DNA from 2 places in the Kitasatospora sp. NPDC059812 genome. Region 1 is predicted to be linked to the other one. Evidence: riboswitches for the same ligand, from Rfam matches in the RefSeq annotation. Region 1 holds a riboswitch; the other holds the start of a gene.
What was found. A riboswitch is a leader RNA that binds a small molecule or an ion and turns the genes downstream of it on or off. The one in region 1 is predicted to bind S-adenosylmethionine.
Positions count from the first base shown of each region.

Region 1 (14,156 bases):
GTCGGCACCATGTGGAAGGGCTCGCTGAGCTTCGAGACGCCGATGCTCTGGACGGTCGGCTTCCTGGTCACCTTCCTCTTCGGTGGTCTGACCGGTGTGCTGCTGGCCTCCCCGCCGATCGACTTCCACGTCTCGGACTCGTACTTCGTCGTCGCCCACTTCCACTACGTGGTCTTCGGCACCGTCGTCTTCGCGATGTTCGCCGGCTTCCACTTCTGGTGGCCGAAGATGACCGGCAAGATGCTGGACGAGCGCCTCGGCAAGATCACCTTCTGGACGCTGTTCTTCGGCTTCCACACCACCTTCCTGGTCCAGCACTGGCTCGGTGCGGAGGGCATGCCCCGCCGCTACGCCGACTACCTGGCCTCGGACGGCTTCACCACGCTGAACACCGTCTCGACCATCGGCTCGTTCGTGCTCGGCGCCTCGATGCTGCCGTTCCTCTACAACGTGTGGAAGACGGCCAAGTACGGCGAGAAGGTCGAGGTCGACGACCCGTGGGGCTACGGCCGCTCGCTGGAGTGGGCGACCTCCTGCCCGCCGCCGCGGCACAACTTCCTCACCCTGCCCCGGATCCGCTCCGAATCCCCGGCCTTCGACCTCCACCACCCGGAGATCGCCGCGCTGGACTACCTGGAGAACCACGGTGAGCCGGCCAAGCACCTCGCCGGCGTGACCCCGGCGAAGTACGACGCCCCGAAGCTGGACAAGGGCAAGAAGGAGGGCGACGTCTGATGAAGGAACAGGGAAAGATCTTCCTCGGGCTGGCGGTCTTCGTCCTCGCGATGGCCGTCACCTACGGCCTGTGGACCAACCACTCGGAGCACGGGATCGAGGCGGCCGGCACCACGGCGCTGTTCCTCGCCTTCGCGCTCTGCGCCTTCATCGGGTACTACCTCGCCTTCACCGCCCGCCGGGTGGACAGCGGCGCGGGTGACAACCCCGAGGCCGAGGTGGCGGACGACGCCGGCGAGCTGGGCTTCTTCGCCCCGCACAGCTGGCAGCCGCTCTCCCTGGCGATCGGCGGCTCGCTGGCGTTCCTCGGAGTGATCTTCGGCTGGTGGCTGCTGTTCTGGTCGATCCCGATCATCCTGATCGGCCTCTTCGGCTGGGTCTTCGAGTTCTACCGGGGCGAGAACCAGAACCAGTAGGTTCCCGGGTTCCGCCGACGACGACAGGGCCGGTCCTCCCGCACGGGGAGGACCGGCCCCGTTGCGTCTCCAGGGTGACGAACTCACTCACCCGGGTGAACGCGGGGGCGCTCCGATGTCGCTTCGGCGGGCCTCGTTCCTACGATCTGAGCAATCGTGCGGACCCTCGGAGGCGTTTCATGGCCGACAGGCGCGGAATCGCAGGTATCGGCGGCATCTCGCTGACCCTCGCAGTACTGGCCCCGCTGGCCGCCTGCTCGTCCGGCGGCGGCGAGGCGGTCGGCCCCCACCGGATCGACGCGGCCGTGCTCGTCCATCTCTCGGCCGAGGGCGGGGGCAAGGTCGACCCCTCCAAACCGGTCACGGTGACGTCCGTGCCCGGCAGCCGGCTGACCGACGTCACCGTGACCGGCCCGGACGGCCGGGTGGTGGCCGGTCAGCTCGCCGAGGACCAGCGCAGCTGGCAGACCACCGGCCGGCTGAAGGCCGACACCGACTACTCGGTGCGGATCGCCGCCGACGACGGCAAGGGCGGCCGCGGCGACACCACGGCGGACTTCAGCACCCTCGCCGCCCAGCGCCTGCTCACCGCCAAGCTGGGCCCGGACTCCTCCGGCAGCGGCATCTACGGCGTCGGCCAGCCGCTCACCGTGCAGCTCTCCGAGGCGGTGCAGGACCCGCAGGCCCGCCAGGAGGTCGAGCGCGTCCTGACCGTCAGCTCCCAGCCCGCCGTCACCGGCGCCTGGTACTGGGTGGGCGACAAGGAACTGCACTTCCGCCCGCAGGAGTACTGGCCGGCCGGCACCACCGTCTCGCTGGCCTTCGACGGCACCGGCGTCCGGATCGCGGACGGCCTCTACGGCGGCGACCGCAGCACGCTGGGCCTGCGGATCGGGGCACGGGTCGAGACGGTGGTCGACGCGGCCGCCCACCTGCTCACCCTCAGCCGTGACGGCGAGCTGCTCCGGAGCATCCCGGTGACCACCGGCAAGCCCGGCTTCGACACCCGCAACGGCGTCAAGGTGGTGCTCGGCCAGGAGCGGTCCGTCCGGATGAACGGCGAGACGATCGGGATAAAGGCCGGGAGCTCGGAGTTCTACGACCTCAACGTGGAGTGGGCCACCCGGGTCACCTGGAGCGGAGAGTACGTCCACGCGGCGCCCTGGTCGGTCCGCTCGCAGGGCCTGGAGAACGTCAGCCACGGCTGTACCGGCATGAGCACCGAGAACGCCAAGTGGTACTTCCAGAACACCAGGGTGGGGGACCTGGTGACGGTGGTGAACAGCCGCGGCGCCACCATGGAGCCCTTCGGCAACGGCTTCGGGGACTGGAACATCTCCTGGACGGACTGGATCAAGCACAGCGCCCTCGGACAGCCCGTCAGCACCACCGTGCCGTCCTCCCAGGCCCACGCCTCGGGGATGATCCGCCCGGAGGCCTGAGGGCCCCTGGAGCGCCTCCTCAGGCCTCCTGGTAGGCCAGCCGCAGGGCGGCGTCCACGGCGGCCAGCGCGTCCGCCCGCGGGAGCCCGAGCCGGGTCGCCCGCTCGGCGTACTCGGCGGCGGCCGCGGCGGCCAGCCGGTGCGCGGTGTCGCCGGTGGCCGCGATCAGCGTGCCGCGCCGGCCGTGGGTCTCCACCACGCCGTCCGCCTCCAGTTCCCGGTACGCCCGGGCGACCGTCCCGGCGGCCAGCCCCAGCTCCTCGGCCAGGGCCCGGACGGTGGGCAGCCGCAGCCCGGTCGGCAGTTCGCCGGAACGGGCCCGCTCGGCGATCTGGGCCCGGATCTGCTCGTACGGGGGAGTGGCGGCGGCGGGGTCGACGGACAGCTGCACGGGAGCTCCTGGAGGGTGCGGACGGGGGACGGGAAAGCCCGAGGGCCGCCGACCAGAAGAACTCTGGTCAGCGGCCCTCGGGTGTGACGCTGCGGGGCGTACGGGATCAGTGGTGGCCGTGGCCGCTGGTGATCTCGTGGTGCTCCTCGGAGGTCGGCTTGGGGATCTGGGCGCCGCCGCCGTAGAAGCCGCGGGACAGCTTGGCCCGGGTGCGGCCGATCAGGCCGGCCTTGCCGGCCACGCCGTTCTCGTCCGTCTGGGCCGGCAGCTCGACCGGCTGGACCTGCTCGTGCGCGGTGAGCTTGTACAGGTCCTTCTGCGGCAGCTGGGCGTGCACCTCGACGAACTCGCCGTGCGGCAGGCGCTTGATGACGCCGGTCTCGCGGCCGTGCAGCACCTTCTCCTTGTCCCGGCGCTGGAGGCCGAGGCACCAGCGCTTGGTGATGATGAAGGTGATGACCGGCACCGCGAAGAAGCCGACGCGGACGAAGTAGGTGATCGAGTTGATCGACAGGTGCAGGTGGGTGGCGAACAGGTCGTTGCCGCCACCGACCAGCAGCACCAGGTACAGGCTGATCCAGGCGGCGCCGAGCGCGGTGCGGACGGGCGCGTTGCGCGGGCGGTCCAGGATGTGGTGCTCGCGCTTGTCGCCGGTGATCCAGCCCTCGATGAACGGGTAGACCGCGATCGAGACCAGGACCAGCGGGAAGATCATCAGCGGGATGAAGACACCCAGGTTCAGGGTGTGGCCCCACAGGCCGACCTCCCAGCCCGGCATGACGCGGATCAGGCCTTCGGAGAAGCCCATGTACCAGTCGGGCTGGGCGTCCGTGGACACCTGGTCCGGGCGGTACGGGCCATACGCCCAGATCGGGTTGATCGTGGCGATCGCCGAGATGGCGGCGATCAGACCGAACACCAGGAAGAAGAAGCCACCGGCCTTGGCCATGTAGACCGGCATCAGCGGCATGCCGACGACGTTCTTCTCGGTCTTGCCCGGGCCCGCCCACTGGGTGTGCTTGTGGTAGAAGACCAGGATCAGGTGCGCCACCAGCAGGCCGAGCATGATGCCCGGGATCAGCAGCACGTGGATCGTGAAGAAGCGCGGCACGATGTCGTGGCCGGGGAACTCGCCCCCGAACAGGAACATCTGGATGTAGGTGCCGACCAGCGGGACGGCGAGGATCGCGCCTTCCATGAACCGGATACCGGTACCCGACAGCAGGTCGTCCGGCAGCGAGTAGCCGAAGAAGCCGTCGAACATGCCCAGGATCAGCAGCAGGAAGCCGAAGACCCAGTTGATCTCACGCGGCTTGCGGAACGCGCCGGTGAAGAACACGCGCATCATGTGCACGAGCATCGCGGCCACGAAGACCAGGGCGGCCCAGTGGTGGATCTGCCGGATCAGCAGACCGCCGCGGACCTCGAAGCTGATGTCCACCGTCGAGGCGTACGCCTCGGACATCCCGATGCCCTTGAGCGGCACGTACGAGCCGTTGTAGACGACCTCGGCCATCGACGGCTTGAAGAACAGCGTCAGATAGACACCGGTCAGGATGATGATGACGAACGTGTAGAGGCAGATCTCGCCCAGCATGAAGGACCAGTGGTCCGGGAAGATCTTGCGCAGGTTGGCCTTGGCGAGGGAGTAGATCCCCACCCGGCCGTCCGTCCAGTCAGCAGCGGCCTCCCACTTGTTGGCGGGCTTGGCGCGCGTGCTGGCGGGCTTGGCGGCACCGGTGGTGCTGCTCGTACTCATCGAGCACGCTCCCAGTAGCTCGGGCCGACGGGCTCGTCGAAGTCGCCGGTGGCGACCAGGTAGCCCTTCTCGTCAGTGATGATCTTCAGCTGCGGCAGCGGGTGGCCGGCCGGGCCGAAGATCACGCGCGCGCCGTCCGCCAGGTCGAAGGTCGACTGGTGGCAGGGGCAGAGCGCGTGGTGGGTCTGCTGCTCGTACAGGCTGATCGGGCAGCCGACGTGGGTGCAGATCTTGGAGTAGGCGAGGATGCCCTCGAAGCCCTTCTCCCGCGACCGGTCGTCCTTGATGTCGTCCGGTGCGATGCGCACCAGCATCAGGGCGTCCTTGGCGATCGCCTGCTGGAAGTCCTCGTCGTGGACGTGCAGACCCTCGGGCATGGCGAAGGTCAGCGAGCCGATGACGATGTCCTCGGCCTTCATCGGCAGGTTGGTGTTCATGTTGATGAGCTGCAGGGGCTGGGCCGGGGTCGCCTCGTTCCAGCCCGTCTCCTTCAGCTTCTTCTCGGGCAGCGGCCCGAGGTCGCGGAGCAGGACCACGCCGGAGAGCGGGACCAGCGCCATGGAGCCGATGAGGGTGTTGCGGATCATCTTGCGGCGGCCGAAGCCGGACTCGGCGGCACCGGTCTTGAACTGCTCGATGACGTCCGCGCGGACCTCGTCGTCAGCCTCGATCGGGTGGCGCTCGGCCGGCAGCTCGACGTCCGACATCAGCGTGCGGGCCCAGTGGACCGCACCCGCGCCGATCATGAACAGCGCGACGCCCAGGGTCATGCCGAGCGCGAAGTTCAGCGCGCTGACGTGACCGAGCGGGAAGATGTAGACGATCTTGTCCGGGTCGATGGCCACGTACGAGGCGATGAAGCCGATGGTGGCGAGCATCGAGACCACGAACATCAGCGAGACCTGGCGCTCGGCCCGCTGGGCGGCCCGCTCGTCGATGTCGGTGCGGCGGGGCTCGTGGGCCGGAAGACCCGGGTCGGCGAACGGGTCGCCGTGTGCGGCGACGTCACCGGCGGAGCCGTGTGACTCCGGCAGCTTCTCTTCTGACATGTCGTGGCTCATGACTTCTTGGCCTTGGTGGTGTGGGCGGCGACCCAGATCGCGACCGCGATGAGCGTGCCGAGACCGAAGATCCAGCCGAACAGACCCTCGGTCACCGGACCGAGGCTGCCGAGCGTGAGACCACCGGGGTTGGGCTCATCGGAGGTGGTGTGGCGGACGAAGGCCACGATCTGCTTCTTCTGCTCCTCGGGCATGGTGGTGTCCGGGAACGACGGCATGTTCTGCGGGCCGGTCTGCATGGCCTCGTAGATGTGCTTGGCGTCCACGCCCTCCAGCGACGGGGCGTACTTGCCCTTGGTCAGGGCACCGCCCTGGCCGGCGAAGTTGTGGCACTGGGCGCAGTTGGTGCGGAACAGCTCGCCACCCTTGGAGATGTCGTCCGGGTTGGTCGAGGTGTACTGCTCCGGGGTCGGCGTCACCGGGCCGGGGCCGAGCGAAGCGACGAAGGCGGCGAGCTGGTCGATCTCCGCCTGCGAGTAGATGTTCTTCTTGCGCGGCACCTGGGCGCCGGGCTGCTGGGCCGGCATGCGGCCGGTACCGACCTGGAAGTCGACAGAGGCGGAGCCGACGCCGACCAGGCTCGGACCGTCGCTGCTGCCCTGGCCGTTCAGGCCGTGGCACGAGGAGCAGCCCACGGCGAAGAGCTTCTTGCCCTCATCGATCGCGAGCGACTGCGCGGCGACGTCGGCCTGCGCCTTGTCGGCGGGCGCGAACGCGGCGTACAGCCCCCCGGTTGCCGCCAGGGCGAGAAGTAGGACGACCAGCGCCGCCAATGGGTGGCGCCGTCGTGCGGAGAGCTTTTTCACGGAATAACCCCGGTGTCAGGATCTGGTCGACTGGTGGGTGCACCCGGCGGCCGGTCTGGCCGGCACGAGGCTGCCTGTCTAGGGCTGCGCGCGCGGTCGGTCGGTGGGAGCGTCGCCCACCGGCAGAATCGGCCCGACGCCGGTGAGGGCGGGGACCGAAGCCGGTGGCCAGCGACCTGATCAGCTGGTTACTTGATCAGGTAGATGGTCGCGAACAGGCCGATCCACACGACGTCGACGAAGTGCCAGTAGTACGACACGACGATCGCGGCGGTGGCCTGCTCGTGCGTGAAGCGCTTGGCTGCGTACGTCCGTCCCAGGACCAGCAGGAAGGCGATCAGACCACCCGTCACGTGCAGACCGTGGAAGCCGGTGGTCAGGTAGAACACCGTGCCGTACGGGTCGGAGGACAGCGAGAGGCCGTCCTTCTTGACCAGCTCGGTGTACTCGAAGATCTGGCCGCCGATGAAGATCGCGCCCATCACGAAGGTGATGACGAACCACGAGCGGAGCTTCTTCACGTCCCCGCGCTCGGCAGCGAACACGCCGAGCTGGCAGGTCAGCGAGGAGAGCACCAGGATCGTGGTGTTGACCGAGGAGAAGGGCACGTTGAGGGCGTGCGCCTTCTCGGTCCAGAACTCGGCTCCCTTGACGGAGCGGAGCGTGAAGTACATCGCGAAGAGGGCCGCGAAGAACATCAACTCGGAACTGAGCCAGACGATCGTTCCGACGCTGACCATGTTCGGCCGGTTGACCGATCCGTGCGCGTGCCCGGTTTCTACTGCTGTTGCTGTCGCCACGACGGACATTATGTCGGTCCCTTATTCCGTCTTCACGCCGGGGGGTGTCCCTCGGAGTGTCCGGTGCGTGCGGTATGCCCCCCTGAGGGGCGGTGGGGGACCCCAATGGCGGCTGAGCAGCGGCGTGTCCCTTTTCTGACGGTTCCTCGAAGGGGCCCGCGACCCCGTTGCCCAGCGCGTCGTTGCACGCTTGGCGGAGCCTCCGGGGGTAATGCGCGGGCCCCTTATCGGCCGTACGGGTGGTCTGGACGGGTCCGGGTGACGGGCCGTCCTCCGGGCGGGTGAGTCGCGGGCGCGGCGGCTTGAGGAGGAAGGTCCGCGAGGGGGACTCGGCGACGGGTGATCGGGAGTAGCATCCGGATCAGGCGAACGTGGTCCGGATCACACTTGAGGGAGCAGGGCCCATGGCGTACACGACCGACGAGACGCTCACCGTCCTCGTCTACAGCGATGACCGCAACACCCGCGAGCAGGTGCTGACGGCACTCGGCCGCCGGCCCGTCGAGGACCTTCCGGAACTGTCCTACCTGGAGTGCGCGACCACCCCGGCGGTGCTGAAGGCACTGGAGAAGGGCGGCGTGGACCTCTGCATCCTGGACGGCGAGGCGGTGCCGGCCGGCGGGCTCGGGCTCGGCCGCCAGCTCAAGGACGAGATCTACGGCTGCCCGCCGGTGCTGGTGCTGATCGGCCGGCCGCAGGACTCCTGGCTGGCCGCCTGGAGCCGGGCCGACGCCGCGATCTCCCGCCCGGTGGACCCGGTGGCGCTGGCCGGCGCGGTCGCCACCCTGCTGCGGGCACGGCTGGCCAAGCGGGCGCCCGTCAGCCGCTGAGCGGTGCCGTCTCACGACTAGAGAAGACGCCGCCGCGGGAACCCGACTGGTCGATAGGCTGACTCCATCCGTACGGACGTCCCCCCGACGCGGGGAACCCGACAACAGCTGGAGTCAGCCATGGTGAACGTGAACCCTGCGAACGGTGGTACCGCACCCGCGCAGGTGGTCCGCACCTGGCCGGACGTCCTGGCGGCGCTGTTGAAGGGGGAGGACCTCGACCGCTCGGCCACCGCGTGGGCGATGGACCGGATCATGAGCGGCGAGGCGTCCCCCGTCCAGGTGGCCGGGTTCATGGTGGCGCTGCGGGCCAAGGGCGAGACGGTCGACGAGATCACCGGCCTGGTGGACGCGATGTACGCGCACGCCGAGCCGCTGGACATCCCCGGCCCGGCCGTGGACATCGTCGGCACCGGCGGGGACCGGGCCAAGACCGTCAACATCTCCACCATGTCGGCGATCGTCGCGGCCGCGGCCGGCGCCAAGGTGGTCAAGCACGGGAACCGGGCCTCCTCCTCGGCCAGCGGCTCCTCGGACGTGCTGGAGAAGCTCGGCGTCCGCCTCGACCTGTCGGCCCGGCGGGTCGCCGAGATCGCCGAGGAGGTCGGGCTGACCTTCTGCTTCGCGGCCAAGTTCCACCCGTCGATGCGGCACGCCGCCACCGCCCGGCGCGACCTCGGAGTGCCGACCGCGTTCAACATCCTCGGCCCGCTGACCAACCCGGCCAAGGTCACCTCGCACGCGATCGGCTGCTTCGACACCCGGCTCGCCGCACTGATCGCCGGTGTGCTCGCCCGGCGCGGCTCGACCGGCCTGGTCTTCCGGGGCGACGACGGCCTGGACGAGCTGACCATCACCACCACCTCGCAGGTGTGGATCGTGCGGGACGGGACCGTCACCGAGACCACCTTCGACCCGCGGGACGTCGGCGTCGAGCTGGTCGGCATCGAGGCGCTGCGCGGGGCGGACCCCTCGTACAACGCCGAGGTCGCGCGCCGGCTGCTGGCCGGCGAGCGCGGGGCCGTACGGGACGCCGTCCTGATGAACACGGCGGCGGCGCTGGTCGCGCTCGACCTGGGCGAGGCGCCGCTCACCGAACAGCTCGCGGCCGGCATGGCGCGGGCGGAGCAGGCCATCGACTCGGGCGCGGCGCAGGAGCTGCTGCGGCGTTGGTCGGAGGCCACCAGCCGGGTGTGAGGCGGTACTTGGGAGCCCGCGCCGCAACGTCGGCGCGGGCTCCTCGGCTGTCCGGATGGTGGATGCCTGTTTGACCACTCGCTGGGCGCGACCTAGAGTCTTGGCCAGGTCATGAGTGACAGCGTCAAGCCCCAGCTTGCTGTCCGGCAACCCTCCGTCCGTGGCGGGGTGCCCTGGGTGAGGACCGGGTCGCTCGGCGAATCGTCCGTGCGGCAAGCGCGGACGCCCGACGACTAGTACTCCCGGGGTCCCACACCCCCAGAAGGAGTGCATCCTCATGTCGATCTCCCACCCGTCGCCCGCCGCCACCCTTGTCTCGACGCGCTCCGCGCGGCAGCCTCGTGTTGAACTCTGCGCCCCCCTCGCCGTCCTCGGCCACGACGTCCAGGTCCCGCTCGCCAGCGGCGAGAAGGTCGGGTACGCGGCCCTCGACTACGCGGCCAGCTCCCCGGCGCTCCAGCGGGTCTGGGACGACGTCTCCGCCTACGCCCCCTACTACGGCAGCGTGCACCGCGGCGCCGGGTACCTCTCCCAGCTGTCCACCGACCTGTTCGAGCAGAGCCGCCGCACCGTCGCCGAGTTCCTCGACCTGCGCGAGGGCGACCAGGTGGTCTTCACCCGGGCCACCACCGACTCGCTGAACCTGCTCGCCTCGGCCGTCCCGGCCGGGACCCGGGTGTTCGCCTTCGAGACCGAGCACCACGCCTCGCTGCTGCCCTGGGCGCACGCCGGGCTCGACGTCCACTACCTGCGCGCGCCGCGCTCGCACGCCGAGGCGGTCGCCGCCCTGGACGCCGCGCTCGCCGAGGCGCCCGAGGGCCCCAAGCTGCTCTGCGTCACCGGAGCCTCCAACGTGACCGGCGAGCTGTGGCCGGTCGCCGAGCTGACCGGGACCGCGCACCGGCACGGCGCCCGGGTGGTGCTGGACGCCGCCCAGCTGGCCCCGCACCACCGGGTCTCGGTGCGCGAGCTGGACGTCGACTGGATCGCCTTCTCCGGCCACAAGATCTACGCGCCCTTCGGCGCCGGTGTGCTGGCCGGCCGGGCGGACTGGCTGGACGCGGCCGACCCGTACCTGGCCGGCGGCGGGGCGACCCGGACGGTGGCCCGGGAGACCGACGGCTCGGTGGCCGTCCAGTGGCACTCCGGCCCGGCCCGGCACGAGGCCGGCTCGCCGAACGTCATCGGCGCCTATGCGATCGCCTCGGCCTGCCGGGCGCTGAGCGAGGCGGGCTTCGACGCGCTGGAGGCCCGGGAGCGGCAGCTGATCGCCCGGCTGACCGCCGGGCTGGCGGAGATCCCGCAGGTCAAGGTGCTGAACCTGTTCGGTGCCGAGGCGGCCCGGGTGGGCGTGCTGTCCTTCGTCGTCCAGGGCTGGAACAGCTCGCACTTCTCGGCCGCGCTGTCCGCCGAGTACGGCATCGGGGTCCGCGACGGCCTGTTCTGCGCGCACCCGCTGCTGCGCACCCTGCTCGGGGACGAAGAGGTCTCCCCCTCCGAGTGCGGGGCGCCCGAGCCGTCGCTGCCCGGCGAGCGCAGCCTGAACGCGATCCGGGTGAGCTTCGGGGCCGGGACCCCGGACGAGCACGTCGACCGCTTCCTGACCGCCGTCCGCGAGCTGGTCACGGACGGTGCCGCGTGGAACTACCGCAACGAGGGCGGACGCTGCGTCGCCACCGTGGAGGTCGACCGGGGGCGTCGGCAGGGCTGAGGGGCCTACTCGTCCAGGCCGAGGGCGAAGGCGGCCTCGAGGTCGTGCTGGGAGTAGGTGCGGAAGGCGATCTGGGTCTCGGTGTGGGCCACGCCCGGGACCTTGTTCAGCCGGCCCGGGATGACCGCGGCCAGATCGTCGTGCCGGCGCACCCGGACCATCGCCACCAGGTCGTAGCCACCGGTCACCGAGTACACCTCGCTGACGCCCTCGATGGCCGCGATGGCCTCGGCGATCTCCGGGATGCGGTCGACACTGGTCTTGATCAGGACGATGGCGGTGATCACTGTTCGGGCTCCTTTGTGGGGTGCCGCCAGCGTATCGGGCGTCAGCCGGGTCGTCTCGGGGGGTGGCTGACCGCCGTGCAGGCGTAGAGGAAGCCCGCCGCGAAGCCGATCACGTGGACCAGATAGGCCACCCCGGGCCCGGCCGAGTGGACCGACCACCACTGCAGGGCGAACCAGAGGCCGAGCACCAGCCAGGCCGGGAAGCGCAGCGGCAGGAACAGCAGCAGCGGGACGAGCGTCGTCACCCGGGCGCGCGGATGGAAGCGCAGGTAGGCGCCGAGGACGGCGGAGATCGCGCCGGAGGCGCCGATCAGCACCCGGGTGGAGCCCGGGGAGTGCGCCTCGGCGAGGGCGAAGCCGTACGTGGCCAGACTGCCGGCGGCCAGGTAGAAGAGGGCGAACCGGGCCCGGCCCAGCCGCTGTTCGACGGTGGGGCCGAAGACGTGGAGGAAGAGCAGGTTGCCCAGCAGGTGCAGCCAGCCCGCGTGCACGAAGAGCCCGGTGAGGACGGACAGCGCCGGGTGCTTGGCCGGGGTGGGCGCGGCCGGGCAGCCCGGGGCCGGGTCGGGGGCCTGGGCCAGCTGCTCGGCGGTCAGCGGGCGGCCGGCCAGCACCTCGGCGGGGATGACGCCCCAGCGCTGCTCGTACCGCTGCTCCGCGCAGAGCCGGGACTGGCCGGTGCCGTACAGCGGATTGAGCCCGGCGGCCGGGCCCAGCAGGAACACCAGGGTGTTGACCGCGATCAGGGCGTAGGTGACCGCCGGGGCAGGCACGGACGGGCGTTCGCCCCACGCGTCGGTGTGCCCGGGGGCCGTCAGTGCCATGCGGCCAAGCATCCCTCCGTGTCGGGCGTGTGACACGGCCTTGTACGGCAGGTGGACTAGCCCGCTCGTTCTCCTGACTGGTGGCCGGGATGGTTGCCTCAGGCAATAGGCTTGGGGCGGGCAATCCCGCCTCCCGCCGCCGACGCCGGGGCCCCGGGGGGAGCGCCTAGCCCACCCAGGGACCACCCGAGAGGACCCCCGATGACCGTCCCCGCCCTGACCGCCGAGACGCGCTGGCGCTGCACCCTGTGCGGAAACCTCACCCGCTTCGACGTGACCCGCACCGCGCGGGTCACCGAGTTCCTGCACTTCGACCTGGCCGGCGAGTCCAAGGTCGAGGAGACCGAGGTGCTGAGCGAGACGATCGAGTCGGTGCGCTGCCGCTGGTGCAACGCCGTGGACCAGGTCGAGCTGGTGGCCCGTCCGGGCGCCGAGAGCGCGGAGGCCTCCGCCGAGCAGGGTTGACGCCCGACGGCGCGGGGGGCGGGTGCGCGGCGCGCCTGCCCGCCGCGCTGGGACAATACAGACAGGACGCACGGAGCGTGACGACAGGGCGGCGGCCGCGGGCCGTGACCCCGTAGGACCAGGATCGGAGCCGAGGACGTGGTGGACGCAGCGAGGGAGCCCGCCGAAGCGCAGGGGCTTCAGCCTGCTGCCGCCGCGCAGGCGCAGGCCGCCGACGCGGCCCCGTCCGGGCCCGCGGCCGTCGGCGAGGCGGCGGGTTCCGATGCGTCGGTGGGCTCCGGCGAGGCGGTGGGTTCCGGCGAGGCGGTGGCGGAGCGTGCTGCCGAGAAGCTGGACCGGCCGCTGCCCGAGGGCGTGCGCCGGCGCGTGGTCGGCCTGGCCTCGGACGCGCTCGGCGGGCTGCCGCCCGGCGAGCTCCCGCAGAGCCTGCGCCAGTACGTCAAGTTCACCCCGGCCCGGCGGGCCAAGTACGCGGCCACGGCGCTGGCCGCGGCGCTGGAGTCGGAGCCGGCGTTCCGGGTGCGGATAGCGGAGCGGTTGAGGCTGGGCCAGCCGGACCTGGTGAAGGCGTTGGAGTCGGGCAGCGTCCCGGGCGCCGCCGATCCGATGGACGTCGCGGCCGCCGCCTACCTGGTGCGGTCGGCCGGCTGGAGCCGGCTGGTGGCCGAGGCCGGGGAGGAGGCCGAGCGGGCCGGCGCCGAGGGTGCGGCCGCCGAGGCCACCCGGCTGGTGGAGAAGTTGCAGGCGGAGCTCGCCGAGCTGCGGTCAGCGGCCCGGGCGGACCTGGAGCGGCAGCGTGCGGAGTCCGAGGACGTCCGCCGGGAGGCCGAGTCGCTGCGGAAGAAGGTGCGCTCGCTGGAGAGCGACACCCGCCGGGCGCAGGCCGAGACCAGGCGGCTGACCGCCGAGCTGGAGGCCGCGAGGGCGCAGGCGGCCACCGAGCGCGGCGCTGCGGAGTCCGAGGCGCGGCGGCTGCGGCACCGGGTCGGCGAGCTGGAGACGGCGGCCGAGCAGGGCCGCCGGTCGGCCCGCGAGGGCCGCAGCGTCGAGGACATGCGGCTGCGGCTGCTGCTGGACACGGTGCTGCAGTCGGCGCAGGGGCTCCAGCGGGAGCTGGCGCTGCCGGTCTCCCAGATCCGGCCGGGGGACCTGGTGGAGGCGGTGGTGCCGGGGGCGGCCTCGCCGCACGACGTGGCCCGGCGCGGTCTGGCCGACGACGATCCGGCGCTGCTGGACCAGTTGCTGGCGATCCCGCAGGTGCACCTGGTGGTGGACGGCTACAACGTGACCAAGACGGGCTATCCGACGCTGCCGCTGGAGCAGCAGCGGATCCGGCTGCTGGGCGGGCTGGCGATGCTGGCCCAGCGCACGCAGGCGGAGGTCACCTGCGTGTTCGACGGGCAGGACCTGGACGTTCCGGTGATCATGGCGC
Region 1 covers NZ_JBHWIO010000001.1:58,756-72,911, forward strand. Annotated here, with positions in the region: gene ctaD (cytochrome c oxidase subunit I) at 1-735, shown strand, start outside; gene ACFV6D_RS00265 (cytochrome c oxidase subunit 4) at 735-1,151, shown strand; gene ACFV6D_RS00270 (Ig-like domain-containing protein) at 1,331-2,593, shown strand; gene ACFV6D_RS00275 (GntR family transcriptional regulator) at 2,613-2,984, opposite strand; gene ACFV6D_RS00280 (ubiquinol-cytochrome c reductase cytochrome b subunit) at 3,091-4,743, opposite strand; gene ACFV6D_RS00285 (ubiquinol-cytochrome c reductase iron-sulfur subunit) at 4,740-5,792, opposite strand; gene ACFV6D_RS00290 (c-type cytochrome) at 5,801-6,610, opposite strand; gene ACFV6D_RS00295 (heme-copper oxidase subunit III) at 6,799-7,419, opposite strand; gene ACFV6D_RS00300 (hypothetical protein) at 7,815-8,240, shown strand; gene trpD (anthranilate phosphoribosyltransferase) at 8,361-9,437, shown strand; SAM riboswitch class IV at 9,545-9,662, shown strand; gene ACFV6D_RS00310 (aminotransferase class V-fold PLP-dependent enzyme) at 9,715-11,148, shown strand; gene ACFV6D_RS00315 (Lrp/AsnC ligand binding domain-containing protein) at 11,154-11,435, opposite strand; gene ACFV6D_RS00320 (rhomboid family intramembrane serine protease) at 11,477-12,259, opposite strand; gene ACFV6D_RS00325 (hypothetical protein) at 12,461-12,724, shown strand; gene ACFV6D_RS00330 (NYN domain-containing protein) at 12,995-14,156, shown strand, end outside.

Region 2 (14,156 bases), on a different contig from region 1:
TCCACCACCTCGGCGTCGGTGACGTCCTCGACCGCGCCGCCGGTGCGCCGGGCGATGTCCAGCACGTACGGGCCGTCCGCCGGGTTGCCGATCGCCAGCGACTTGGCGATGGTGTCCGGCTTGACCGGGCGGATCACGTCCTGGCCGGCCTTGAACGCCGCCGACACCGGCGAGCAGCCCGCCGCCTGGGCGCCGAAGACCTTGTACGGCCGGTCCTCGACCAGGCCGAGCCTGATCAGCTCCTGCAGCCCCTTGTCGATCTTGGTCAGCTGGGAGCCGGAGGCGATCGGGATGACGATCTGCTCCGGCAGCCGCCAGCCGAGCTGCTCGCAGATCTCGTACGCCAGCGTCTTGGAGCCCTCGCCGTAGTAGGGGCGCAGGTTGACGTTGACGAAGCCCCAGCCCTCACCGGCCGGGTCGCCGATCAGCTCCGAGCAGAAGCGGTTCACGTCGTCGTAGTTGCCCTCGATGCCGACCAGCTCGCCGCCGTACACCCCGGCCATGACGACCTTGCCCTGCTCCAGGTCGTGCGGGATGAACACGCAGGACTTGAAACCGGCCCGGGCGGCCGCCGCGCCCACCGCGCCGGCCAGGTTGCCGGTGGAGGAGCAGGAGAGCGTCGTGAAGCCGAAGGCCCGCGCGGCCTCGATGGCGCAGGCCACCACGCGGTCCTTGAACGAGTGGGTCGGGTTGCCCGAGTCGTCCTTGATGTGCAGCTGCGCGGTGAAGCCCAGCTCGCGGCCCAGGTTGTCCGCCTTGACCAGCGGGGTCCAACCGGGGTTCAGGTTGGGCTTGGTGGCGACGTCGGCCGGGACGGGCAGCAGCGGCGCGTAGCGCCAGATCGAACTCGGGCCGGCCTCGATCCGGCGGCGCAGCTCCTCGGCGCCCTCGCTGCCGAAGTCGTACGCGATCTCCAGCGGGCCGAAGCACTCCAGGCAGGCGAAGCTCGGACCGAGCGGGAAGCGGGTGCCGCACTCCCGACAGGACAGCGCGGTGGCGGGGCCGAGGTCCACGGATGCGGGTGCGACAGTGTCGATAGCCATGATGGCGGAGGCCTCTCTCCTCATCTTCCCCGTGGCACGGTCGCGCCACAGGCCGGAATTGGCACCTGTCCCGCCGGGGCCTGTCGACAGACAGCCGCGCGAGAAGGTTGCCGGGACGTCAACGGGCCGTTCCCTCAGTCCCTCTGGATGAGCTTGTGAAATTGTGGTGGTGCTCAACGGCGACCCCGACGTGCAAAGGTCCGGCCGCTGTACGAAGACTGTATCCGAAGGCGTCAACCCCGAACGGGATCGTCCGCCACGCGAGATGGCGCGTCCCACCGACCCCGCCGAGGAGAGTCCCGTGCCCGCCGAACCGACCCCCGCGCTGCTCCCGCAGGCGGCGTCCTGGCTGCGCCGCCGCTCGTGGAGCGCGGTCGACCGGCCGGTGCACGCCCTGCTGGAGGCCAAGCGCCGGACCGGCCACACGGTCAGCGTGGTGCTGCCCGCACTGGACGAGGAGGCCACCGTCGGCGACATCGTCCGCACCATCCGCCGCGAGCTGATGGAGCGCCTCCCGCTGGTCGACGAACTCGTCGTCATCGACTCCGGCTCGGCCGACGCCACCGCCGCCGTCGCCGCCCGGGCCGGCGCCCGGGTGGAGTACCGCGACGCGATCCTGCCCCGGCTGCCCGCCGTCCCCGGCAAGGGCGAGGTGCTCTGGCGCTCGCTGCTGGTCACCCGCGGCGACATCGTCTGCTTCGTCGACGCCGACCTGCGCGAGTTCGACCCGGCCTTCGTCTCCGGCATCCTCGGCCCGCTGCTCACCGAACCGGACATCCAGCTGGTCAAGGCCATGTACGACCGGCCGCTGGAGACGGAGGGGGCGGTGGTCCCGGCCGGCGGCGGCCGGGTCACCGAACTGGTCGCCCGCCCGCTGCTCAACCTGCACTGGCCGGAACTCGCCGGTTTCGTCCAGCCGCTCGGCGGCGAGTACGCGGCCCGCCGCGCGCTGCTCGAACGGCTCCCCTTCCCCACCGGCTACGGCGTCGAACTCGGCCTGCTGGTCGACGCGCTGGAGACGGTCGGGCTGGACGCCCTGGCCCAGGTGGACGTCGGCGTCCGGCACCACCGGCACCAGGACGGCCAGGCCCTCGGCCGGATGGCCGCCACCATCTACCGCACCGCCCTCGAACGCCTCGACCGCACCCACCGGCTGAAGGCCTCGGCCGACCTCGTCCACCCGCTGCTGACCCAGTTCACCCGCGACCCGCAGAGCCGGGAGTTCACCGCCCACACCCACCCGGTGACCGCCCTGGAACGCCCGCCCATGCACACCGTGCCCGAGTACGCGACCCGACACTGAACACCCACCGAAAGGGTTTGCCGCTCCGGAGCCCAGGCAACGTACCAACCATGGGCGATCTCACGACCGAACGTTCGAGTGCGACCGGCACCGCCCCCGTCCTGGTGGCCTCCAATCGGGGACCGGTGTCGTTCAGCACCGCGGACGACGGCACGCTGACCCTCCGCCGCGGCGGCGGAGGCCTGGTCTCCGGCCTCTCCGCCATCGACGACCCCGACGCCGTCTGGGTCTGCGCCGCCCTAGGCGCCGCCGACCGACAGGCCGCCAGAGAGGCCCCGGACGGCCGCCTCGACCTCGCCGGGCACGATGTGGGCGGCCAGGCCGTCCGCATGCTGGACATCGATCCCGACACCTTCGCCCGCGCCTACAACGGCGTCGCCAACTCCACCCTCTGGTTCGTCCACCACCTGCTCTACGCCACCCCCACCGCCCCCGCCTTCGACGCCGGGTTCCGCACCGAGTGGGCCGCCTACCGCGCCTACAACGCCGCCTTCGCCGAGGCACTGGCCGCCGAGGCCGCCCCCGGGGCCGCCGTGCTGGTCCAGGACTACCACCTCTCGCTGACCCCGGCCCTGCTCCGCGCCGCCCGCCCCGACCTGCGGATCGGCCACTTCTCGCACACCCCGTGGGCCCCGCCCGAGTACTTCCGGCTGCTGCCCGACGACGTCGCCGAGGCCGTCCTCACCGGCATCCTGGGCGCCGACCGGGCCGGCTTCCTGACCCGCCGCTGGGCGCTGGCCTTCGCCGACTGCTGCGCCGACCTGCTCGGTGCCGAGGTCGACCGGGACGCCATGACCGTCACCCACGCCGGCCGCACCACCCGGCTCGGCGTCCACGCGCTCGGCGCCGACGCCGACTTCCTGCGCGAACGCTCCCACCGCCCGGACGTCGACGAACGCCTCGCCGCCCTCCGCGAGGCCGTCGGCGGGCGCCGCACCATCGTCCGGGTCGACCGCACCGAGCTGAGCAAGAACATCGTCCGCGGCCTCCAGGCCTACCGGCACCTGCTGCGCACCCGCCCCGAATGGCACGACCGGGTGGTGCACATCGCCTTCGCCTACCCCTCGCGCACCGACCTCGCCGAGTACCGCGCCTACACCGCCCAGGTCCAACGGCTCGCCGAGGACATCAACGCCGAGTTCGCCACCCCCGCCTGGCAGCCGCTGATCCTGCACGTCGACGACGACTTCCCGCGCTCCCTGGCCGCCTACCGGCTCGCCGACGTGGCCCTGGTCAACCCGATCCGGGACGGCATGAACCTGGTCGCCAAGGAGGTTCCGGTGGTGTCCGACCACGGCTGCGCCCTGGTGCTCTCCCGCGAGGCCGGCGCGTACGCCGAACTCGCCGAGGACGCGCTCACCGTCAACCCGTACGACGTCATCGCCACCGCCGACGCCCTGCACGCCGGCCTCACCATGCCCGAGGAGGAGCGCGCCGACCGCACCAAGCGCCTCGCGGCGGCGGCCACCGCGCTGCCCCCGCAGCAGTGGTTCCTCGACCAGCTCAACGCGCTGTGAACCGGCTCGACGCGCGCTGAACCGGCCCGCTCAACACGCTGCCGCCCGGCTCAGCCAGCGCCGACGGCCGCGCCGAGCGCCGCGAGCAGTTCCACCACGCCGGCCGGGCCCGCGACCACCAGGTCCGCCCGGTCGGCGAGCTCGCGCACCGGCGCGTCCCCCACCGCGCCGCTGCACACCAGCAGCCCCGCCACCCCCTCGCCGCGCAGCTTCTCCACCGCAGCGAAGGCCGCCACGTCCCCCAGGTCGTCCCCCGCGTACAGCACCGAGCCGGCCCCGCGCTCGCGCAGGAAGCCGGTCAACGCCGCGCCCTTGTCCACCCCCGGCGGCCGCAGCTCCAGCACCAGCCGCCCGGGCTCCACCACCAGCCCGTGCCCGGCCGCCAGCTCGCCGACCGGCGCCCGCAGCAGCTCCAGCGCCTCCTCGGGCGCCGCCGTGCGCCGGGTGTGCACCGCCAGCGAGCGCCCCTTGTCCTCCAGCCACGTCCCCTCGGGCGCCCCCGCCGCCGCCAGCAGGCCCGGCAGCGCCGCCCGCGCCCCGGCCACCCCGGGGTGCACCGGCGGCGCGGTCACCTCGCCGCCCTCCCAGCGCTCGGCGCCGTAGTGCCCCAGCACCACGACCCCGGGCAGCCCGTCCAGGCCGCCGTACTCCGCCGCCAGCGCGGCCGGCCGCCCGGTCACCACCACCACGGCCCGCACCGCCGGCACCAGCGCCCGCAGCGCGGCCGCCGCCCCCGGATGCGCCCGCGCCCGATCAGGATCCGCCACGATCGGCGCCAGCGTCCCGTCGAAGTCCAGCGCGATCACCGCCTCGCCCGGCGCCGCCAGGATCGCCCGCAGCCCGTCCCGCCCGGCAGCCGTGACCGGCACCCACTTCTCGTCAAAGCCCATGCCCGAGCCCTACCCCGCGGCCCCCTCCCGCTACCGCGCGGACCGCCGGGCCTCCCGGATCCGGCGCAGCCGGTTCACCAGCACCGGGGCGTGCGCCAGTGCCTCCGGCCGGTCCAGCAGCGCGTTCAGCAGCTGGTAGTACCGGGTGGAGGAGAGCCCCAGCTCCTCCCGGATCGCCCGCTCCTTGGCCCCGGCCGTCCGCCACTGCCGCCCCTCCAGGGCCAGCACCGCCAGGTCCCGCTCACTCAGCTCACCCACCAGGACACCTCCGCCATCACTACGGAGTGTCATTCTCCCGCGTGAGCCGGACACACTGTGCGCCCTCCGGCGCCCGGCCGCCCCGGCTAGCGTCGGCGGTATGACCACGCCCAGCTTCGCCGTGCACATCCCCACCGCCGACCTCGAACCCGACCCGCTCGACCCGGCCCAGATCGTCTCCGGCACCCCGGAGGTCTCCGGCCTGGTCCTCTCCGAGTCCCCCGACGGCCGCCAGCTGCGCGGCATCTGGCAGATCACCCCGGGCGTGGTCACCGACGTGGAGGCCGACGAGCTGTTCGTGGTGCTCAGCGGTCGGGCGACCATCGAGGTCGAGGGCGGCCCGACCCTGGAGGTCGGCCCGGGCGACTGCGCCGTGCTGCGCGAGGGCGACCGGACCACCTGGACGGTCCACGAGACGCTCCGCAAGGCCTACGCCATCACGCTCCCCTGACGAGCCCGCCCCTGACACGAGCCCGCCCCTGACACGAGCCCGCCCCTGACTCCCCCGCCCCTGGAGGGCGCCCCGGCCCGGGTTCACCTGCGGACCCGGGCCGCCTCCTTGACCGCCGCGTCCTGCAGCCCGGCGAGCGCCTGCTTCGGGTCCCCGGTGACGGCCTGCCCGATCCCGGCCTTGATCCGGTTGCTGACGTCGCCCCAGGCCGGGTCCCCGAACGGGTAGAAGCTGGCGTTGGTCAGCCCGACCGCGAACTGCTTGAGGTCCTCGTGCTTCGGGTCGGACGTCATCTGGTTGAACGCGTCCTGGGTGACCGGCAGCAGGTTGTACTGCTCGTCGAACTTCAGCTGGAACTCGCGGGAGTAGGCGAAGGACAGGAACTTCTTGATCTCGTTCTTGTGCCCGTTGGCCTTGAACGCCATCATCCAGTCCGCGACGCCGAGGCTGCCGGTCTTGCCCACGCCGTCCTTCTTGGGGATCGGCGCCGTCCCGAAGTCAATCTTCCCGGCGGTGGCCATCCGCAGCAGCGTCGGGTGCCCGTTCAGCATCGCGACCTTCCCGGCCGCGAAGTCCTGGAAGACCGGGGTGCGGTTCATCTTGCCCGGGTCCGGATAGGTCAGCCCGGTGGCCACCAGGTTGTTCTTCAGCCAGCTGAAGGTGGCCTGGTTCTGGGTGCTGTCGATGGTGTAGTTGCCGACGTCGTCGGAGAGGCTGCCGCCGCCGCTCAGCGTCCACAGCATGGACTCGGCCGGCGCCTCCTCCGGCCCGAGCGGCAGCCCGTACGGGGTCACGCCCGGCACCTTGGCCTTGATCTTCTCGGCGTCCTGGCGCAGTTCGTTCCAGGTGGCCGGCGGCTGGGTGATGCCGGCCTGGCGGAAGACGGCCTTGTTGTAGAAGAGCACCCGGGAGGAGGAGACGAACGGGATGCCGTACTGGGTGCCGAGCACCTGCCCGGCGTGCGCGAAGGTGTCCAGGAAGTTGGCCTGGGTGTCCATCGAGAGCACGTCGGCGGCCGGGTACAGCCGGTCCGCCGCGACCTGGTCGGCGAAGCCGCCGGTCTGCAGCAGGTCGGGGGACTTGCCGGCCGCGATCATGTCGTCGACCTTCTTGCCGATGTCGGTCCAGCTGTCCACCTCGACGTCGACCTTGATGCCGGGGTTGGCGGCCTCGAAGCCGTGCGCGATCTCGTCCCAGTAGAGCTTGGAGCTGGTGTCGGCGCTCTCCCCGTAGTCGGCGGCGACCAGCTTGAGGGTGACCGGCCCGTCGTTCTGCCCGCCGCAGGCGCTGACGGCGGTGAGTACCAGTGCTCCGGCCAGCGCGGTGCCGAGGACGCGGGTGGGAACGTGGGCGCGCCTGTTCAACGCGGGTACCGCCTTCAGGGGAGAACTGCGACCGGACGGGGGAATCCGGGAGGGGGGAGGCGCAACACTGCCAAACCCACCGGGCGGTGGTCCACACCACTGTGCCGAGCCCGCCGAGTAGTTATCGAAGTGCGGACGTCATTGCACGATGCGCAACAGAAGGTGAACGGAAGGCGCCCGACGCAAAGCCGCTCACACCGACCCCATCTGCGACAAAGCTCACCTACTTTGGACCAGACCAATCCGACAACTGGACTAGACCTCTTCTACCCGACCAAGGGAAACTGTCCTCCGTGAAGCACGTCATCGCACTCGATGTAGGCGGCACCGGCATGAAGGCCGCGCTGCTCGCCCAGGACGGCTCCGTGCTGTTCGAAGCACGCCGACCGACCGGGCGGGAGCACGGCACGGACGCCGTGGTCGCCGCCATCCTCGACTTCGCCGCCGACCTGGCGGACGAGGGCCGGGGCCGCTTCGGCGTCGCCCCGCTCGCGGCCGGCGTCGCCGTCCCGGGCACGATCGACGAGAGGAACGGCATCGCGGTCTACTCGGCCAACCTCGGCTGGCGGGACCTCCCGCTGCGCAAGCTGCTGGGCGAGCGCCTGGCCGGGCCCGACGGAGCCGCCATCCCCGTCGCACTCGGCCACGACGTGCGCTCGGGCGGCCTGGCCGAGGGCCGACTCGGCGCCGGCCGGGGCGTCGACCGCTTCCTGTTCATCGCGCTGGGCACCGGCATCGCCGGTGCCATCGGCATCGGCGGCCGGATCGAGGCCGGCGCGCACGGCTACGGCGGCGAGATCGGCCACGTCGTGGTCCGCCCGGGCGGACCGCAGTGCGGCTGCGGCGCCCGCGGCTGTCTGGAGACGCTCGCCTCCGCCTCCGCCGTGTCCCGTGCCTGGGCCGCGGCCAGCGGCGACCCCGACGCCGACGCGGCATCCTGCGCCGCCGCGGTGGACGCCGGGGACGACCGCGCGCTCGCGGTCTGGCAGGGCGCCGTCGACGCCCTCGCCGACGGGATCGTGCTCGCCCAGAGCCTGCTCGACCCGTCCACGGTGATCGTCGGCGGCGGGCTGGCCGAGGCCGGTGACACGCTCTTCGGCCCGCTGCGCACGGCGGTCACCGAGCGCCTGACCTTCCAGATGCCCCCGAAGGTCGTACCCGCCATGCTCAAAGACACCGCCGCGTCCCTGGGCGCGGGCCTGCTCGCCTGGGATCTGCTCTCCATGGAGGTGACCGCGTGACCACCGCGGACCGTGACCGTACCGCACTGGCCGGCGCCCGGCTGGTCCTGCCCGGCGGCGTCGTCGAGGGCGGCCGCCTGGCCGTCGAGGGCGACCGGATCGCCGGCCTCGGAGGCGAGAGCGGGCCCGGCGACCTCGACCTGACCGGGTACACCGTCGTGCCCGGGTTCGTCGACCTGCACGTGCACGGCGGCGGCGGTGCCTCCTACGCCTCCGGCATCGCCGAGGAGGCACTGCTCGCCGCCCGTACGCACCTGGAGCACGGCACCACCACCACGGTCGCGTCCACCGTCACCGGGGAGATCGACGAGGTCGCCCGCCAGGCGTCCGTGCTGTCCGAGCTGGTCGAGGACGGCGTGCTGGCCGGCATCCACTTCGAGGGCCCGTTCATCTCCCACAACCGCTGCGGCGCCCACCGCCCCGACCTGCTGCGTGACCCGGACCCGGCGCTGGTGCGCAAGCTGGTCGACGCCGCCCGCGGCCACGCGAAGATGGTCACCCTGGCCCCCGAACTGCCCGGCGGCCTGGACTCGGTGCGGATGCTCGCCGACCTCGGCGTGATCGCCGCCGTCGGCCACACCGACTCCGACTACGCCACCACGCTGGAGGCGATCGACGCCGGCGCGAGCGTCGCCACCCACCTCTTCAACGCCATGCCCGGCATCGCCCACCGCGCCCCGGGCCCGATCGTGGCGCTGCTGGAGGACGAGCGGGTCACCGTCGAGCTGATCAACGACGGCGTGCACCTGCACCCGTCCGTGCTCGACCTCGCCTACGGCACCGCCGGGGCGTCCCGGGTCGCCCTGATCACCGACGCCATGGGCGCGGCCGGCATGGGCGACGGCCTCTACCCGCTCGGCCCGCTCCAGGTCGAGGTCAAGGACGGCGTCGCCCGGCTGGTCGAGGGCGGCGCCATCGCCGGCTCCACGCTCACCCTGGACGTCGCGTTCAAGCGCTCGCTCACCGTCAACGGCCTGACGCTGAACCAGACCGTCGAGTCGCTGTCCGCCACCCCGGCCCGCCTGCTGGGCCTCGCCGACTCGATCGGCTCGCTGGAGACGGGCAAGCAGGCCGACCTGGTCGTGCTCGACTCCGAGGGCTACGACCTGGTCGCCGTCATGCGCCGCGGCCGCTGGGTCCTCGGCGGCGAGCGCTTCGACGTGGTCAAGCCCGCCTGACGGAGCGCCGGAACGCCGACGGCCGCCCTTCCCCCACGGGGACGGGCGGCCGTCTCGCGTTCCGGCTCAGCCGCTCAACCGGTCAGCTGCTCAACCGGTCAGCCGGTCGCATTCGGTTCGAGGGTGATCTGGTCGATCAGGATCGACCCGGAGGGCACGGTGAAGGTGATGCTGTTCGTCCCGGCCTGGAGCTGCGGGAGTATCCAGGTGTTGAACCAGGAGGACGCCGGGTCCTTGCCGGGCACGTAGTTCTTGAAGAGCAGCCCGCTCGGCCAGTCCTTGCCGTTCACCGAGGCGGCGCCCTTCAGGTCCCCGCCGGTGTTGTTGTAGTGCACGTTCAGCTTGTAGGTGCCGGCCGCGGCGACCTCGCCGTTCCAGGTCACCGAGCCGCCCGGCTGGAGCGTCAGGTAGCTGCCGTCGGCGGACTTGGTGCCCTTGACGCCGTTGCCGGACGGCGCGTTCTGGGCCTGGAGCTGGCCCGAGTCCACGGTCAACGGGCCGGCCGGGGCGGTGGTGCTCGCCGAGGCCGAGGCGGTCGGGGACGAACTGCCGGTCGCCGGGGTGCTGGGGGGAGCCGCGGCGGTGGTCTGGGCGCCGCCCTTGGCGGTCTTGTCGCCCTCCGGGTCGCCCTTGGAGAGCGCGATCCCGGCGCCGATCGCTATGGCCGCGACCACCGCGACCGCGCCGATCACCGCGCCCTTGCTCCGGCCGCTGCTCGACCGGTCCTCCCCCGGCTGCGGCCGGGAGTGCTCGGCGTAACGGGTCTGCTGGGTGGGCGCGGTGCCGTGCTCGGGCTGCTGTTGCTGCGGCGGGTACGGCTGCTGGCCGCCGGGGTAGCCCTGCTGCGGCCCCGCCTGCTGGCCGTACTGGGGCTGCTGCGGCCGCGGCTGGTAGGGCTGCTGCCCGTACTGGGCCCGGCCGACCTCCATCGGACGGCTGTACGACGTCCGGGGCACGCCCTGCTGTGGCTCGGCCGGCTGCCCGGAGGCACCCTCCGCCGGGCGGTAGAGGTAGCCGAACGGGTCGTCGTCCTGCGGGGCACCGCCCTCGGGCGCTCCGTTGTTGCCGGCGGTCGTCACGGTGGTCAACTCCCCCATCCGGTTCGCGCCGCCGGGATGCGGGCCGCCGGCGCAGATCATGGACGCTGTCGTACCCGGGAACCCTACCTGTCCTTTGTGACAGCCGGAAAAGAGCCCTTGACAACCCGTGGGTAACCAGGACCGGCGGGCTCAGCCCGCCCGTCGGTGCGAGCGCTCGCCCCGCGCGCCGCGCACCGCGCCGCCCCGGGCCCGCTTCTCGTCGTACATCCGCTCGTCCGCGGTGTGCAGCACCTCCTCGATGCTCATCCCGCAGCCCGCCCAGCCGACGCCGAGGCTCACCCCCACCCGCATCGCCCGGCCGTCGATCCGCATCGGCGGGATGATGGCGCCCCGCAGCCGGTGGGCCAGGTCCTTGGCCTCCTCGCGGCCGATCCCGTCGGCCAGCACGACGAACTCGTCGCCGCCGAGCCGGGCCACCGTGTCGCCGTCCCGGACGGCCTGGCTCAGCCGCCGGGCGACCTCGACCAGCACCGCGTCGCCCGCGTTGTGGCCGAACCGGTCGTTGATCGACTTGAAGCCGTCCAGGTCGCAGAAGAGCACCGCGAGCCCCTTGTCCAGCGACGCCGCGACGCCGGAGCGGAACGGTGCGGACCACGCCTCGCCGCCCGGGCCCTGGTCGGCCGGGACCACCGCGTGCACGTGCTCCCCGTAGCCCGGGGCGAGGCCGTACGGCGGGCCGCCCTCGGGCGTCCCGTAGCCGTGCACCGGCCCGCCGTACGGGTCCGCGCCCTCCAGCCGGTCGTACGCGGCGTGCGCGCTGTAGGAGTCGGCCGGGTAGCCGTACGGCGCCGGGTAGGCCGGCTCGCCCGGCCCGGCGGGGGCCCCGACGGTCTGCGGCTCGGCGCAGAGCCGGCGGCCCAGCCGGGCCTTCAGTTCGGCGCCGTTCGGCAGGCCGGTGAGCGCGTCGTGGCTGGCCCGGTGGGCGAGCTGGAACTCGTGGCGCTTGCGGTCCTCGATGTCCTCGACGTGGGTGAGCAGGAAGCTCGGGCCCTCGGCCGCGTCCGCCACGATCGAGTTGCGCAGGCACACCCACTGGTAGCCGCCGTCCCGCCGGGACAGCCGCAGTTCCGCCCGGCCGCTCTCGGCGCTGGTGCGCTCCAGCAGCGCCCGGTCCTCCGGGTGCACGAGGTCGGCGAAGCTCTGCTGGCGCAGCACCGCGCGGGGGCGGCCGAGCAGGCGACAGAGCGCGTCGTTGACCCTGGTCAGCTGGCCGCGCCCGGCGCCGTGCAGTTCGGTGATGGCCATCCCGCTGGGCGCGTACTCGAAGGCCTGGCGGAAGCTCTCCTCGCTGGCCCGCAGGGCCTGCTGCTCCTTCTCCAGGCGGGCCAGCGCGCGCTGCATCTCGGCCCGCAGCCGGGCGTTGCCGATCGCGATGGAGGCCTGCAGCGAGAACATCTCCAGCGCCTCGCGGGTCCACGCCCCGGGCCGCTTGCCGCTGCGCGGGCGGTCCACCGAGAGGACGCCGAGCAGGTCGCCGCCGGCGCTGTACATCGGGGCGAGCAGCCCGTCGGCGGGGTGCCAGTCGTTGGCGTAGACGGGCAGCGGGCCGTCCCCGATCCAGCGCGGGATGTCGCTGGCGACGGCCCAGCCGCGGTCGTACGGCAGGAAGCGCAGGGTGCCCCAGTGGTCGCTGACGCCGAGCAGCCGGTCCCAGGACTCCCGGGAGCCGACCTGGCCGAGCAGGACGGAGGGGCCGCCCATGGTGCTCTCCTCCAGCTCCCAGACGGCCGCGACCACGAGGTCCCCGTCCGGGCGGACCAGGCTGACCGCGGCGGCGTCGAAGCCGAGCCCGTGCACCGCACCCTCGACGACGGCCTGCAGCGTGCCCGCCAGGCTGCGGGCAGCGTTGAGGTCCGCCACGACCCGGTGCAAGGTGCGGAGGGTCGCGAGACGGACGTACGGCTCCGACTCGGCTTCCATGCGGGGGCTCCCCGGCTGCTTCGGATAGTTCTTGATTGGTTATCGTCCGATTGCCAGAAGAACTGAATCACAGGGAGCACAGCGTTCGGCACGCTCGGTCAGCAATAGGCCATCACTTGTGACTTAAATCACACGACACTAATGCACCCTTAATCAGCTCATCCGCCCCATAGCGGGACATAAAGCGCTATCGGAATATTTCCTTTGGTCGACCGCATTGGCCTCACGCTGAAGCCCGCTGCCGCCCGGCAGGCCCCTTGCTTCACTCCTGAGGGTGAGTCCCGGACCCGGCCGCAACCCCGCCCCGTGCGCCGCTGGTCCTACGACCTCGGCCCGATGCCGATTCCGGCGGCCGCCGACTACCGTGCGGTACGTGTACTCGTCCCCGCAGCCCGAAGCTGCCTCCCACGCCACGCCCGACGAGTTCCGGGCGGCACTCTCCCAGCTCGCCTCCGGCGTGAGCCTGGTGACCGTCCACGACCCGGAGGACGGCGAGGACGTCGGCATGACCGCCACGTCCTTCCTGTCCGTGTCGCTGGAGCCGCCGCTGGTCCTGATCTCGGTCCGAGAGGACTCCCGGATGGACGAGGTGCTCTCCCGCACCGACACCTGGGCGGTCTCGCTGCTCACCGAGGGGCAGAAGGCGCTCGGCTCCCGCTTCGCCATGAAGGGCCGGCTCAGCGACCGGCTGCTGTTCGCGGACACCCCGCACCACCGCGGCCCGCGCTCCGGCGCCCCGCTGATCGACGGCGCGCTCGCCACCGTCGAGTGCCGCACCGAGCAGCGGATACCGGCGGGCGACCACACCCTGCTGCTCGGCCGCGTCCTGGAGGCCGCGGTGCCCAGCCCGGCCGGCCGGCCGCTGCTCTACTTCCGCGGCGGCTACCGCACCCTCGGCTGAGCCGCCCCGGCTACTCGCCGCCCCGCGGCGACTGCCGTCCCTGCTTCAGCTCGGAGCGGCGCCGCTTGTTGGACAGCCGGCGCTCGACCATCCCCCGGCTCGGCCTGGTCGCCCGGCGGGACTTCGGCGGCGGCGCGCACGCCTCGGTCAGCACCGCCGACAGCCGGGCCGCGGCCGCCTCCCGGTTGCGCCACTGCGAGCGGAACTCCGAGGCCTGGATCACCAGCACCCGGCCGTCCACCAGCCGCCCGGCCAGCCGCTCCAGCGCGCGCTCGCGCCACACCTCGGGCAGCGCCTTGGACGCCGCCAGGTCGTAGCGCAGCTCGACCTTGCTGTCGGAGGTGTTGACGTGCTGGCCACCTGGGCCGGAGGAACGCGAGAAGCGCCAGACGAGCTCGGCGTCGGGGACGACCACCGACCCCCGTACGCGGATGGGCTCGGGCATGCGTCCATCATCCCGCGCCCACACCGCCCGGTCACCCGGTTATCCGCGACGGCCGACGGCCCGGTTCCGCACCACCGCCCGCAGCCCGGACAATGGCGTACGTGATCGAGCTCGGCTACTCCCTCTCCAACCGCTTCCCCGACCCCCCGCAGACGGACTACCGCTCCGCCCCGGTGCGGTCCCTGCGGTACGACCTGTTCTGCGGCGACGTCTACCTGGACGCCGAGGGCGCCGAGCTGTCCACCGGCTGGGGGTGGGTGCCGGTGCTCGACTTCGCCTGGGCGCTGTGCGACATCGTCGAGGAGCTGGACCGCGACCCGGACGGCGGCCGGGCCGCCCGGGTGCAGACCGCCGACCTCGACTTCACCCAGAACACCGAGCTGCTGCGGTTCGCCCGCCGCTTCAACTGGGTCGAGATCACCTCGACCTGGCTGCCGGACGAGCCGCCCGCCGTGGTCCGCCACGGCGAGCTGCGGCGCGAGGCCCGGGACTTCCTCCAGGACACCCTCGCCGACCTCTTCGATATGCACCCCGAGCTGGCCGAC
Region 2 covers NZ_JBHWIO010000068.1:34,971-49,126, reverse strand. Annotated here, with positions in the region: gene thrC (threonine synthase) at 1-1,043, opposite strand, end outside; SAM riboswitch class I at 1,061-1,197, opposite strand; gene ACFV6D_RS28255 (glucosyl-3-phosphoglycerate synthase) at 1,345-2,346, shown strand; gene ACFV6D_RS28250 (trehalose-6-phosphate synthase) at 2,397-3,863, shown strand; gene otsB (trehalose-phosphatase) at 3,914-4,753, opposite strand; gene ACFV6D_RS28240 (DUF3263 domain-containing protein) at 4,784-5,044, opposite strand; gene ACFV6D_RS28235 (cupin domain-containing protein) at 5,112-5,462, shown strand; gene ACFV6D_RS28230 (extracellular solute-binding protein) at 5,546-6,826, opposite strand; gene ACFV6D_RS28225 (ROK family protein) at 7,120-8,067, shown strand; gene nagA (N-acetylglucosamine-6-phosphate deacetylase) at 8,064-9,245, shown strand; gene ACFV6D_RS28215 (hypothetical protein) at 9,344-10,384, opposite strand; gene ACFV6D_RS28210 (diguanylate cyclase) at 10,475-12,265, opposite strand; gene ACFV6D_RS28205 (flavin reductase family protein) at 12,639-13,166, shown strand; gene arfB (alternative ribosome rescue aminoacyl-tRNA hydrolase ArfB) at 13,177-13,611, opposite strand; gene ACFV6D_RS28195 (hypothetical protein) at 13,704-14,156, shown strand, end outside.
Region 2: it holds a riboswitch for S-adenosylmethionine, as region 1 does, so the genes downstream of both, thrC (threonine synthase) here and ACFV6D_RS00310 (aminotransferase class V-fold PLP-dependent enzyme) in region 1, are expected to answer to the same signal.